3 regions of the Paenibacillus sp. 102 genome follow, and region 2 is predicted to be linked to each of the others. Evidence: riboswitches for the same ligand, from Rfam matches in the RefSeq annotation. Region 2 holds a riboswitch; each other region holds the start of a gene.
What was found. Region 2 has a riboswitch for thiamine pyrophosphate ahead of thiT (energy-coupled thiamine transporter ThiT). Riboswitches for the same ligand answer to the same signal wherever they lie in the genome.
Positions count from the first base shown of each region.

Region 1: it holds a riboswitch for thiamine pyrophosphate, as region 2 does, so the genes downstream of both, thiC (phosphomethylpyrimidine synthase ThiC) here and thiT (energy-coupled thiamine transporter ThiT) in region 2, are expected to answer to the same signal.
Region 3: it holds a riboswitch for thiamine pyrophosphate, as region 2 does, so the genes downstream of both, tenA (thiaminase II) here and thiT (energy-coupled thiamine transporter ThiT) in region 2, are expected to answer to the same signal.

Region 1 is NZ_JBCGHT010000007.1:194,411-196,685, forward strand. It holds gene lldP (L-lactate permease) at 1-122, shown strand, start outside; TPP riboswitch at 503-617, shown strand; gene thiC (phosphomethylpyrimidine synthase ThiC) at 836-2,275, shown strand, end outside.
Region 2 is NZ_JBCGHT010000018.1:66,788-69,062, forward strand. It holds gene AAIE21_RS24605 (sensor histidine kinase) at 1-101, shown strand, start outside; gene thiT (energy-coupled thiamine transporter ThiT) at 332-934, opposite strand; TPP riboswitch at 1,030-1,131, opposite strand; gene AAIE21_RS24615 (FeoA family protein) at 1,493-1,720, shown strand; gene feoB (ferrous iron transport protein B) at 1,717-2,275, shown strand, end outside.
Region 3 is NZ_JBCGHT010000006.1:222,404-224,678, forward strand. It holds gene AAIE21_RS16380 (ABC transporter permease) at 1-9, opposite strand, end outside; gene AAIE21_RS16385 (ABC transporter ATP-binding protein) at 6-755, opposite strand; gene tenA (thiaminase II) at 724-1,419, opposite strand; TPP riboswitch at 1,505-1,607, opposite strand; TPP riboswitch at 1,669-1,780, opposite strand; gene AAIE21_RS16395 (SH3 domain-containing protein) at 2,133-2,275, shown strand, end outside.

The DNA of each region.
Region 1 (2,275 bases), on a different contig from region 2:
GACTTGCTGGAAAAGAGTCCGATTTATTCCGATTTACAGTAAAGCATAGTTTATTCTTTGTAATCATTGTGGGCATTATGACCTATGTACAAGCCTACTATTTAACGTGGATGATACCGTAAATAAGAAAAAGATGCCCCGCGCGCGCGCGGGCATCTTTTTTTTGAGATATCGGCGATTTTTAAAATATGTAAATACACATTGAAAAGTTGACATAAAACCTAATTTTTCTAGGTGGAGAGAGCGTCTAGTCATGCATAGTAGCGGTCAGACCCTTTCTTAGCTCCATGCCGAGTGAAAACAAACGGAGAAAATGAGTGGAAATCTTTTTTTGTTTTCATAGCCGCAATGTAGATGTCAGCAAATCAAAATGGATATATATCGACCGTTCGACAGAAGATATCGATCAACAGACAAAAAAACAACATATAAAAATTAGAATTCATTCCTTTGCATTTTTCTGATTATCGTGTATGATGAGAAAGTATTGAAAATTAAATCAGTGATAAACTAGGGGTGCCCAGCAAAGCGTGGGCTGAGAGAGAAGCGCAAGAACTTCTTAACCCTTTGGACCTGATCTGGCTCGTACCAGCGTAGGGAAGTTAACGGCTTTACATAATGATGTCTTTATGAGCCAGGTCCTTTGTTTTACTATGGACCTGGCTCTTTTTATTTTGGCATGCGCTGGCCACTAGTTCTCTTCTCGTCCTAAAGCTGAACCGATCACTATGATCGGATGAAGTAAAAATCAAGATAACTGAAATTGCTCGGGGTTGGTTGGAGGTTCTGAGTAAGGGAGATTTCTTGAAATGATAAAGGGGAGGCAACACAAATTATGAAGCAATCTGTTTCAGCTGAGCAAATTGAATTGAAGTCGAGTTTACCAGGGAGTAAGAAAGTCTATGTTGATGGCCCGCGTGATGGTATGAAAGTACCGATGCGTGAGATTGCCCAAAGTGATACAAATGGTGTACCAAACCCACCAATTCGTGTGTATGATACGAGCGGACCTTATACAGATCCTGAGTACAAAGTAGAGTTGGAAAAGGGAATTCCAACACCACGTCACGGTTGGATTGTTAACCGCGGAGATGTAGAAGAGTATGAAGGACGCGAAATGAAACCGGAAGATGATGGTGTGAAAGTCGCATCTAATCATACACCTGTGTTCCCACAAATGGATCGCAAACCACTTCGTGCAAAAGAAGGTGCAAACGTAACGCAAATGCACTATGCGCGCAGGGGCATCATTACATCTGAGATGGAATATGTTGCGATTCGTGAAGGCGTAGAGCCAGAGTTTGTTTGTAAAGAGATTGCTGAAGGCCGCGCAATCCTACCAGCAAATATTAACCATCCAGAGGCAGAACCGATGATTATCGGACGCAATTTCCACGTGAAAGTAAATGCGAATATTGGGAACTCTGCGGTTTCCTCTTCTATCGCGGAAGAAGTTGAGAAGATGACATGGGCAACGCGCTGGGGCGCGGATACAATTATGGATCTATCAACAGGGAAAAACATTCATACAACTCGTGAATGGATCATCCGTAATGCTCCTGTACCAGTTGGAACAGTTCCGATTTATCAAGCGTTAGAAAAAGTAAATGGGATTGCTGAAGATTTAACGTGGGAAGTATACCGTGACACGTTAATTGAACAAGCAGAGCAAGGCGTTGACTACTTTACAATTCATGCTGGCGTACTACTTCGTTACATTCCAATTACAGCAAAACGTACAACAGGTATTGTTTCACGCGGTGGTTCGATTATGGCGCAGTGGTGTCTATTCCATCATAAAGAAAACTTCCTATATACGCACTTTGAAGAGATTTGTGAAATTATGAAACAGTACGATGTTTCCTTCTCTTTAGGAGATGGATTACGTCCAGGGTCGATTGCGGATGCAAATGATGAAGCGCAATTCTCTGAGCTTGAAACACTTGGTGAGTTAACAAAAATTGCTTGGAAGCATGATGTTCAAGTTATGATTGAAGGACCAGGGCATGTACCGATGCATTTAATTAAAGAAAATATGGATAAAGAACTTGATATTTGCCAAGGCGCACCGTTCTATACATTAGGGCCTTTAACAACGGATATTGCACCAGGTTATGATCATATTACATCGGCGATTGGTGCAGCGATGATCGGCTGGTTTGGTACCGCTATGCTTTGCTATGTAACACCGAAAGAGCATTTAGGTTTGCCAAACAAAGATGACGTTCGTGAAGGGGTTATTACGTATAAAATTGCGGCGCATGCGGCTGACCTT
Region 2 (2,275 bases):
CGATTTCAAAAAATATTTTAAAACTTCATGGCGTAGAGTATGGTGTGAATAATACGGAAGATGGTGTGCTATTTTTCTTCTATTTAGATAAAAAAGTGTAGAAAGGAATAGGAACTTCTACACTTTTTTATTGTTTTTTAACTTATCTTCATAGTATCTTTACCTTATCTTTATTTTCTACACGTATAATTTGGGTTAGAAAATAAGGTTTTGTCAGGAGTAGATTAGCCATGAATAGCAATTTACTAAGTGTAATGGTATTTATGTTCTTATGTGCATTTATCATGTTTATTATAGATATAACTCACTAAAGTAAAAATAAGAGCGCCATTTAGGCACTCTTATTTTTTGAATTCATATTATATGCACCAACGCTTTGGAATAAGCGTGGTGAAGTTGTAAATAAAAGAAGTAGTAACACTGTACATAATGCGAAAGAAGCAAGCATTGTACTACCGTTCACGATTAATGAATATAGGAAAGCGGACTGTCCTGGTGGTGCGTACTTTCCGAAGAAGATAACGCCTGCAATAAAGTGAAAGAAATAACGTGCAAAGCTACCAATGAAAGTAGCAACAATAATATAGACCATTGTTTTCTTCCCTGGATTATTTGCCATTGATTGCTGAATAGGTTGATAGAATAAACCGGCAAAGCCGACGAAAGCAAAGGCAACGAAGTACTCAATGAATGCTTGCACAGGCGTTAAAATATATGCATCGCCGACTACAATTTGCAGTAGTCCCCAAATCAAGCCTCCTAAGAAAGCCGTTTTAAATCCCCAGCGGTAAGCGATAATAAAAATAGGAATCATTGCAAATGAAACGGAACCGCCTGTTGGAAGTTTAATTGATAGTGGTAAAATGTCGATGATCAAGGCGAAGGCTGCAAGGATTGCAGATTCAATCATCGCTTGTAAATTGGTGTTACGCATGTTGTCATTCCCCCTAAATCCAAGTTGCACAAAAAAAGAATAATGTATCATAGGGAGATATGAAATACGTAAATAGAAAATGATGAGGTATATGTATTTCGGCGTTTGCACAATTCCTACGTTAGCATTAACTAACAGGTTCTAAGGGTCGGAACGTTATATTCCCTCTCAGCAACGAGGCTCCCCCTGTGATAACGAGATTCTTTGATTGTTAGATTCATTGTAATCGAAATGGATGAGAATGGCAAATGGGTGTTTACATAGATGAGAATTAAAAGAATTTTTTTAGATGGAAGAGAGAATCCGCTCATGCATAGAAGCGGTCGGATCCTTTTTTAGCCCCATGCCAAGTGGAAACGAGTGGAGTTCTCTGTTTGTTTGCATAGCCATGACTTATATGCCAGCAAACTAGTATGAGTTTATATAGAAAAATTATTTAAGTATAAGTGTCCCAAAATGTTAACAAATAGGAAGGGAAAGGCTATATTACTTGATTCTTAGAATGTGGTATAATTTCACTGAAAATAATTATCATTCTCTTTTTTGAGGGGGGAAATTATGAGTTTAGCTGATATTAAAATAGGTGAAAAGGTATTAGTGAAAAATTTACAGACGTTAGATAAGTTGTTAAAGCGGAGATTAGCTGCTTTTGGTCTTTCTGAAGGAAGTGAACTTCGTGTAAAACAAAAAGCGATGTTCAAAGGCCCATGTACATTAGAATGCCGAGGACAATTAATTAGTATTCGTCATTGTGACGCGAAAATGATAAAGGTGGAATTAGCGTGAATACAGTTGCATTGCTAGGGAATCCGAATACAGGGAAAACATCATTATTTAATGCGTTAACTGGTTCTTATGAATATGTAGGAAACTGGAGCGGGGTAACGGTAGAAAAAAAGGTTGGTAAGTTAAAGAATAAGCAAGGGACATTAATTGATTTACCAGGTGTATATGATTTAAATCCTGTCTCTCGTGATGAAGGTGTCGTTACAAACTTTCTATTAACAGAAGAATTTCAACATATGCTGAATATTGTTGACTCTTCTCAATTCGAGCGTAATATGCATTTAACGTTGCAACTACTGGAATTTGGTAAGCCAGTTTCAATTGGGTTAAATATGATCGATGTTGCAAAGCAACGCGGAATTGTTATTGATGTAAAAAGATTATCAGAAATATTAGGAGTAACGGTCGTTCCTGTTGTTGCGAGAAGTGGGAAAGGTTGTGAAGAATTACTTGCTGCTCTTCATGAGAGTGAGAAGAAAGAGAAAAAGCCGTTCATTCTTTCATATGGTAAACAAGTAGATGCAGGAATTGCAGAGCTTATGGATCTTTTAACTA
Region 3 (2,275 bases), on a different contig from region 2:
ACGTTTCATACGAGCACCTGCCTTTGTAGCATACCTAGTAATTCATCTTTTAAAGCTAGTATTTCAGGTTTATGCAAATCTTTTCTTGAGCGATCAATCCCTAGCGGAACAATGCGCTCTGTTAGAGTTGTAATAGGCTGCTCTGTCACAACAAAAATCCGATTGGAAAGAAAAAGTGCTTCCTCGACATCGTGTGTAATAAATAAAATTGTTTTTTGCCACTGTTTCCATTGTTCAAACAACCATTCTTGCAACGTTGCTTTCGTTAAGGCATCTAATGCGCTAAAAGGTTCATCTAACAACAAAACGTTCCCGCCTGTTAATAAGGTTCGAATAAAGGATACTCGTTGCCGCATACCACCTGATAAATCTTTCGGATATTTGTTCTCGTATCCTTGTAAACCAAATTGTTCTAACAGCTCTTTTGCCTTTACATGTGCTTCTTTTTTCTTTATCCCCTGGCACTCTAACGGTAATGCCGCATTTTCAATAATCGTTCTCCACGGCAGAAGCATATCTTTTTGTGGCATATACCCTACAGGATGACTCGTTGTTTCTGTCAGTTGAATATTTCCAGCCGTAGGTTCTTCTAACCCTGTAATTAAACGAAACAATGTACTTTTGCCACAGCCACTCGGTCCAATAATGCTAACAAACTCTTTTTCTTGCACGGAAGCATCTAGACCGTTTATGATTGGCTTTTCATCATAATGAAAGGAAACATTATGAAATTGTAGTATGCTCTTGCTCCTCAAAACCCCACATCTCCTTACGATACGCCATATCCCAGAATAAATACTCAAATCGGCTGGAATATAAGAAAATCTCTTCTAATCTAGCTAGCTCTTGTTCAGATTTCCCTTCAGCTAGTTCATTTAATAAATCCATTAGCCAAATGCAAAGACTTCCATACTCTTCTGAGCTATATCCTTGAATCCACTCTCCGAAGAACTCATGATCTCTCGCTCCTGGAATATCATTTAAACGCTTTCCAATTTCCCAATAACTCCACATACATGGAAGAAGAGCCGCAATTAACTCTGCAAGCGTACCATTTTGAGATACTGACATCATATAGTTTGTATACGCTAAATTTTTAGCAGATGGTTTTGCCTCTTCCATCTCCTTTACAGAAATACCAAGGCGTTTTGCATACTGTTTATGGATTGTCATTTCTCCATTTAAAATGCCATCTATTTGTTCTGCAAATTTGCCCATTACCTGCGGATTCGTTGCTTTTACAACTCCTATTGCATATAGTTTTGCATAGTCTAGCAAATATAAATAATCTTGTATGATGTAATATTGGAATTTATCTTTGTCTAACGTACCGTCCCCCATTCCAGTTACAAACGGGTGATTATGACTTTTTTCCCAAACAGGCTGTACGGTCTCAAATAACCTCTCACAAAATTTCATTTATATTTCCCCTTCCTTTTATATCTGTTTATTAAAATAAAAAACCACTTCTATATAAGAAGTGGTTCAGCAAATAAAAATACATTTATTCGTTGTTCCACTTCCCTTCGCTAGTATTACCTAGATCAGGTCCGTAAGGGTTAAGGATTATTCCTCTCTCAGCATGCAAAGCACCCCTAGTGGTTTTCACTATTAAATTGGCAAATAAAAAATCCCCGTTTCTTTACGCAAAGAAACGGGGACCTAATGTTCATGTCCGAATTGCTTCCCTACGCTAGCATAATCTAGATCAGGTAGTAAAAGGATAAAAGACTTTCGGTCTTACTCTCAGCTGGCAACACCAGCTCTCCTAGCACAATATGAAATTACCATAGTCAGTATAACATTGTCATGGGTTATCAGCAACTGTTTTAACTTGGCATGGGGCTACTGACCACTTCTATGCATGGGTGGATTCTCTTCCCCACCTAAAAAACGTTCTTCTGCCATTTTTTCAATTTGCATTTCTATATCTATTCTGAAAATACTAATTATCTTTTATCCAAACTCTAATGATTGTTTATCTGTTATTCTTGTAATATATTTCGATTCCATTAAAAAGTCGTTATTTTTTTCACATATCATATTACAGTTATGTGAACAATGCACAAAATATTATATCTTTATACTATAATAAAAAATATATTAATACATCTATGGGAGGCTAATATTAGATGAAACAGAAAGCTACAGCTTTAACGGCAACTACTGTCGCAGTCGCATCTCTACTTCCATCCATAAATCAAGTAGACACACGTACTGTAGCAGCCCAAGAATTGCCTACACAAAATATCCAACATATAAAACCAGGCTCAAA